Regions from separate parts of the Pseudomonas sp. NFACC46-3 genome, predicted to be linked through region 2. Evidence: predicted binding sites of a transcription regulator. Region 2 holds the regulator's gene; each other region holds the start of a gene.
The links. Region 2 encodes sigma-54, which starts transcription at its own class of promoters, with help from an activator protein. Its sites were predicted from a motif close to ANTGGCATNNANNTTGCTNT; they were not measured.
Positions count from the first base shown of each region.

Region 1: the regulator sigma-54 is predicted to act here: its motif matches at 942-961, upstream of BM300_RS09265 (circularly permuted type 2 ATP-grasp protein).
Region 3: the regulator sigma-54 is predicted to act here: its motif matches at 1,572-1,591, upstream of BM300_RS16295 (CmpA/NrtA family ABC transporter substrate-binding protein).

Region 1 is NZ_FOTH01000006.1:94,903-97,171, forward strand. Features, by position in the region: gene BM300_RS09255 (hypothetical protein) at 1-62, shown strand, start outside; gene BM300_RS09260 (ribonuclease E inhibitor RraB) at 264-605, shown strand; gene BM300_RS09265 (circularly permuted type 2 ATP-grasp protein) at 993-2,269, shown strand, end outside.
Region 2 is NZ_FOTH01000031.1:35,500-37,768, forward strand. Features, by position in the region: gene lptB (LPS export ABC transporter ATP-binding protein) at 1-211, shown strand, start outside; gene BM300_RS24290 (RNA polymerase factor sigma-54) at 376-1,869, shown strand; gene hpf (ribosome hibernation-promoting factor, HPF/YfiA family) at 1,946-2,254, shown strand; gene ptsN (PTS IIA-like nitrogen regulatory protein PtsN) at 2,267-2,269, shown strand, end outside.
Region 3 is NZ_FOTH01000015.1:56,186-58,454, forward strand. Features, by position in the region: gene BM300_RS16290 (ANTAR domain-containing response regulator) at 1-212, opposite strand, end outside; gene BM300_RS16295 (CmpA/NrtA family ABC transporter substrate-binding protein) at 227-1,438, opposite strand; gene BM300_RS16300 (helix-turn-helix domain-containing protein) at 1,682-2,269, shown strand, end outside.

The sequences.
Region 1 (2,269 bases), on a different contig from region 2:
CCGTCAAGAACCTCAAGTCCCAGCACAGTATCGAAATCATCAGCATTACACCGATTTCATGAAACGGTGCCTGGTCTCGCTTGGCAGCGGCCGCCACTTGCGGCTACTCTGCAATTGAGATCAGCGAAAGGATCGCCAAGGTCCGGTCTTGTCAGCTACATGCTTGTGTCCCGACGGCCATTTGATGCCGTACCGCTTGCAGCCTGAGGGCTTCACGCACGGGAAGACGGAAAGTCTATCCATTGGTTTCAGGAGGACGTTTCATGAGCACAGCCTATCAAGAAGACATCAGCACCAGCGTGTTGCGCCGCATGAAAGAAGGCGGTTTCGATTTTTCCCGATTCCATCCCATTGAGTTCTACGCCATTTTCCCGGACGAGGAGCGGGCGCGCAGGGCGGCAGGTCATTTTCGGGGAGAATCGTTGAACGCGCAGATCAGTGCACGGGACGATGGGGCTTGGTCGTTGGAACTGAGCCGGGTGATGTACGCCACTTACGATGACATTGGCGACTTCGAGCAAGACTTTGAGGCAGTCGTCGAACCCTTGGGTGGTGTGATCGAGGGCTGGGGTGTCAAGCAAGAGATCCGGCGCCTGCAGGCCTGACAGTCACTCACCGCAACCACAGCAACGGCTGACCTTGTGTCGGCCGTTTTCATGTCTGTGAGCTAACGAGAGTCCCTGTGGGAGCCGAGCTTGCTCGCGATGGCGGCTGCACGATCAACATCATTACTCGCTGACACACCACAATCACTTCCCCAGGTTTTGTACTTAACTGTATCCAGATCAAGTCGCGTCGTTTTTCCGAGACTATGCTCAGCAGAGCGACGCCCCTGCGTCGCAATGAAGCGGGGGCAGCGGGGTGGGGGCATTTGTTGCACTAGAAAAGTGCGCGGCCTGTCAGAGGAGAATCCAACCCGTTGATCATAAAGCGTTTATGCCGATGGCACGGGGCTTGCGAAGCCTTGCTGCCAGGGTGACAAGGAGTACGGCATGATCCGCAGCGGTTTTGATGAAATGTACGATGCCAACGGCCAGGTCCGCCCGCATTACCAGGCGTTTGCCCGCTGGCTGGCTGAAACGCCTGGTGAGCTGCTGGCGCAACGCAGGCGCGAAGCCGACCTGTTGTTTCATCGTGCTGGCATTACGTTTACGCTCTACGGGGACGAGCAGGGGACCGAGCGCCTGATCCCTTTCGACACTATTCCGCGCAGCATCCCGGCCAGTGAATGGCGGGTGGTCGAACGCGGCTGCATCCAGCGGGTCAAGGCGCTGAACATGTTCCTGGCCGACCTCTACCACGAACAACGGATCATCCGGGCCGGCATCATTCCCGCCGAACAGGTGCTGGTCAACGAGCAGTACCAACTGGCGATGCAGGGGCTTGATCTGCACCGCGACATCTATGCCCACATTTGTGGTGTCGATCTGGTTCGCGACGGTGACGGCACGTACTACGTGCTCGAAGACAATCTTCGTACGCCCAGCGGCGTCAGCTACATGCTCGAAGACCGCAAGATGATGATGCGCCTGTTCCCCGAACTGTTCGCCGCCCAGCGCATCGCCCCTATCGATCATTATCCGAACCTGCTGCTAGACACCCTGAAAAGCGCCAGCCCGCTGGACGATCCCAGTGTCGTGGTGCTCACGCCGGGGCGTTTCAACAGCGCGTTCTTCGAGCACGCGTTCCTGGCCCGAGAGATGGGCGTGGAGTTGGTGGAAGGCGCCGACCTGTTCGTGCGTGATGACAAAGTGTTCATGCGCACCACCGACGGCCCGAAAGCGGTGGATGTGATCTACCGTCGCCTCGACGACGCGTTCCTCGATCCGCTGGCCTTCAACCCGGACTCGATGCTCGGGGTGCCGGGCCTGTTGTCCTCCTATCGTTCCGGCAACGTGGTGCTGGCCAACGCCATCGGCACGGGCGTGGCGGACGACAAGTCGGTGTACCCCTTCGTCACCGACATGATCCGTTTTTACCTGGACGAGGAGCCGATTCTGAAGAACGTCCCTACATGGCAATGTCGTAATCCTGCTGAACTTTCCCACGTGCTGGCGAATCTTCCCGACCTGGTGGTCAAGGAAACCCAGGGTTCCGGCGGTTACGGAATGCTGGTGGGGCCGGCCGCGACGACGGCGCAGATCGATGCCTTCCGAGAGCGGATCAAGGCCAAGCCGCACGCCTATATCGCTCAGCCGACGCTGCCGCTCTCGACCTGTCCGACCTTTGTCGAAAACGGCATCGCCCCGCGCCACATCGACTTGCGGCC
Region 2 (2,269 bases):
GGTAGGTGATATCAAGCAGATCATCCATCACCTCAAGGCCAAGGGGATCGGCGTGCTGATCACTGACCACAACGTGCGCGAGACGCTGGATATCTGTGAAACCGCCTACATTGTCAACGATGGCCAACTGATCGCCGAAGGCGACTCCGCAGCCATCCTGGCCAATGAGCTGGTCAAGGAAGTGTATCTGGGCCATGAGTTCCGCCTGTAATCACAAGTGTCTGGCGAATTGTCCGAGCGTCGTTTAATTTTATTGTGGCGACGCTCTAGGCAAACACTTCAGTTTCAGGCATATAATTTGCTTAAGTTTGGCGCTTCGGCGCCCTGTAGTGGATGGCGCATGTGCGCCGGCTAATAAGGTGTTAAGCCCCTGCCATGAAACCATCGCTAGTCTTGAGAATGGGCCAGCAGCTGACGATGACACCGCAGCTGCAACAGGCCATCCGCCTGCTCCAATTGTCGACCCTGGACCTGCAGCAGGAAATCCAGGAGGCCCTGGAGTCCAATCCGATGCTCGAACGCCAGGAAGAAGGCGACGACTTCGACAACACCGATCCGCTGGCCGACAACGTCGAGCAGAAGACCAACACCGAAATCCCGGAACCGACCTACCAGGAAACCGCCCCGACGGTGGACAACCTCGAGGACGGCGAATGGAACGAACGCATCCCCAACGAACTGCCCGTGGACACGGCCTGGGAAGACGTCTACCAGACCAGCGCCAGCAGCCTGCCAAGCAGCGATGACGACGAGTGGGACTTCACCACCCGCACCTCTGCGGGCGAAAGCCTGCAAAGCCACCTGCTGTGGCAGTTGAACCTGGCGCCGATGTCCGACACCGATCGCCTGATCGCCGTGACCCTGATCGACTGCATCAACAACCAAGGCTACCTGGACGAGACCCTCGAAGAAATCCTGGAAGCCTTCGACCCCGAGCTCGACATCGAGCTGGACGAGATCGAAGCCGTCCTTCATCGCATCCAGCAGTTCGAACCGGCCGGCATCGGCGCCCGCAACCTGGGCGAGTGCCTGTTGCTGCAACTGCGCCAGTTGTCCGCCAAGACGCCGTGGCTGGCCGAAGCCAAGCGGCTGGTCACCGATTACATCGACCTGTTGGGCGGCCGCGACTACAGCCAACTGATGCGTCGCATGAAGCTCAAGGAAGATGAGCTGCGCCAGGTCATCGAACTGGTGCAGAGCCTCAACCCGCGCCCCGGCTCGCAGATCGAATCCACCGAACCCGAATATGTAGTCCCCGACGTGATCGTGCGCAAGCACAATGATCGCTGGCTGGTGGAGCTCAACCAGGAGTCGGTGCCCAAGCTGCGGGTCAACGCCCAGTACGCCGGCTTTGTGAAGCGTGCCGACACCAGTGCCGACAACACCTTCATGCGCAACCAGTTGCAGGAAGCGCGCTGGTTCATCAAGAGCCTGCAAAGCCGCAACGAAACCCTGATGAAAGTTGCCACCCAGATCGTCGAGCATCAGCGCGGCTTCCTGGAGTACGGCGATGAAGCGATGAAACCGTTGGTCCTGCATGACATTGCCGAGGCAGTGGGCATGCACGAGTCGACGATTTCCCGGGTAACCACCCAGAAATTCATGCATACCCCTCGGGGTATCTATGAATTGAAATACTTTTTCTCCAGCCACGTCAGCACCTCCGAAGGCGGCGAATGCTCATCCACGGCCATCCGCGCGATCATCAAAAAACTGGTGGCCGCGGAAAATCAGAAAAAGCCGTTGAGTGACAGCAAGATCGCTGGTTTACTGGAGGCACAAGGCATTCAGGTGGCCCGCCGCACCGTCGCCAAATACCGCGAATCCCTCGGGATCGCGCCTTCGAGCGAACGCAAGCGGTTGATGTAACAGGCCACGCCACAGCGTTCCAGTGGCAGGCATTTCTGCCTGCCGCTTTATGCACTGGCAACGAAGGAGAAGCTGTATGCAAGTCAACATCAGTGGACACCAACTGGAAGTGACCGAACCCCTGCGCACCTACATCGGCGAAAAACTCGACCGATTGGAGAGGCATTTCGACAAGATCACCAACGTGCAAGTCACGATGAACGTCGAGAAGCTGCTGCAGAAAATCGAAGCCACGCTGCATATCCCCGGCGGAGAAGTGGTTGCCAACGCAGAGCACACAGACATGTATGCCGCGATTGACCTGCTGACCGACAAGCTGGATCGCCAACTCAAAAAGCATAAGGAAAAGACCCAGAGCCTCCTCCAGGGCGCAACCGGTCGTTAACCCCCCCAATCCATG
Region 3 (2,269 bases), on a different contig from region 2:
TCGCGGCTGACCAGCACCACTTGCTCCATGACATCCCGTCCGGGTGACTCGGTATCGATCAGGATCACGTCCGGACGCACCGTTTCGACGCGCGCCGGCAGGTCGATGGTCAATCCGGATTCATCGATGACTTCGAATCCGGCTTCAATCAGGGCGGCTTTGAGGCGGCCGACTTTTTTCGCGGTGTCGTTGATCAGCAGGATACGCAGCATGGTCGAGGCTCCTGTCAGCGGCTGGCGAAAAGGGGAGCCGCATCGCTCAAGGCGTGCAGTTTGAAGCTGCGGGCATACTTGGCCGGGTCCGAACCGTCCCAGGTGGTGCCATCGATCAACTGGCTGCTGCGCATGTCCTGGCGCGGGGACGCGATGCCCAGTGCGCCAGCGGCTTCACGGTACAGCTTGAGCTGCTGGACGTCCTGGGCCACGGCCAGGTAATCCGGGTCTTCGCGCAACAGGCCCCAGCGACGGAACTGGGTCATGAACCACATGCCGTCGGACAGGTACGGCAGGTTCACCTCGCCATTGCCGTGGAAGCGCATGGCGTGGGGATCCTGCCAACTGTTGCCCAAGCCATCGGCATAGATCCCCAGCAAGCGCGGCTCGATGCAGTCCAGTGGCGCGTCGAGGTATTCGGGCGCGCTCAACAGTTGTGCGGTGCTGCGACGGTTTTCGCTGCTTTGTTCGATGAAGCGGCTGGCTTCGAGGATCGCCATCACCAGGGCCCGGGCGGTATTGGGGTACTGCTCGACGAATGCGCGGGTGCAGCCCAGGACTTTTTCCGGGTGATCGGGCCAGATGGTCTGGGTGGTCGCAAGGGTAAAACCCAGGTTCTGCTTCACCGCGCTGGCGCACCAGGGTTCACCGACGCAAAAACCGTCGATACGTCCGGCTTGCAGGTGCGCGATCATTTGCGGCGGCGGCACCACGACGCTGTCGACATCCGACAAGGGATGGATGCCCTGGGCGGCGAGCCAGTAATAAAGCCACATGGCATGGGTGCCGGTGGGGAAGGTCTGGGCGAAGGTCAGTTTCGGGCGAGTTTGGTGCACGTGCTGTTCCAGTGCCTCAGGACTGGTCACGCCCTGGGCCTGCAAGCCATGGGACAGGTTGATGCTCTGGCCGTTCTGGTTCAGGCCCATCAGCACGGCCATGTCGGTCGGCGCGACGCCGCCGATCCCCAGGTGCACGGCGTAGATCAGGCCGTAGAGGCTGTGGGCGGCATCGATTTCACCACTGACCAGCTTGTCCCGCAGGTTGGCCCAGGACGTCTGGCGCTTGAGGTTCAGGGTCAGGCCATAGGGTTGGGCGAAGCCCTGGGTGGCGGCCACCACGACTGGGGCACAGTCACTCAAGGCCATGAAACCCAGGTCGACTGCGCTCTTTTCCGGGGCATCGCTGCCGTTGACCCAAGCCAGGGGGTTGGCTGGAACTTCATTCATCGCGCATCACCTTCCACGTAAAAAAAGCGCCGTACCCAGCGCTGCCAGGGCAGGGCCGGATGACGACGCCGTTGTCCTTTAAATCAGTGTGGCACTCATTCCGCCATTGGCATGGGCGCCGATGAACGAAAAGGGTGCAAGGCATATGCCAGTGCGTGCCCCATCACCTTTCCATCAAGATTCAAGACGCCGGGTCTTTCATCCTGTCGGCCCTTCCAAGGCTACGTAGCAAAGGAGACCGGCGTGCAGGACAAATCATCTCGCTCCACGGCATTGCCTGAACAGCGCGAACGGGTGCTGCACCTGCGTGTCGCGCAAAGCCCGGTTCAACTGAGCGCCGCGAGGTTTGGCGTCAGTCATCGCCTGCCGGTCGGTTGGGAAGGGGTGGTGGTGGCGGGTGATTCGCTGCGCTGGAGTGGTGGCCCGTTGCAGGTCCAGCCTGTGACTGCGGCGCCGCTGGTGAAGTTGCAGGCTTTTTTCGACATGAGCAATGCCTTCGTCGAGGTCGGGCAACGGGGGGCAGTTGGACCGTGGGCCCTGTTGCCGGTGACCGAGGAAGTCGTCCGCTCCCAGGAACGATTCGAACGCTGGTTCATCGGCCAGGCGCTGGGCGGCACCGCGGCCTATCACGCGGCTGCCAACCTGTTGCGGCATCACGAGAGCTACGGGCTCGTACGGTTTTTATTGGAACAAGGCACGCACAGCGAAAAGCTCAACACGCTGGCCCAGCGCTACGGCGTGTCGGTTTCGCATTTTCGGCGGCTGTGCCAGCAGGCCTTGGGGAGCGCGGCCAAACCGGTGTTGCGCGGCTGGCGCACGGCCCAGGCGCTG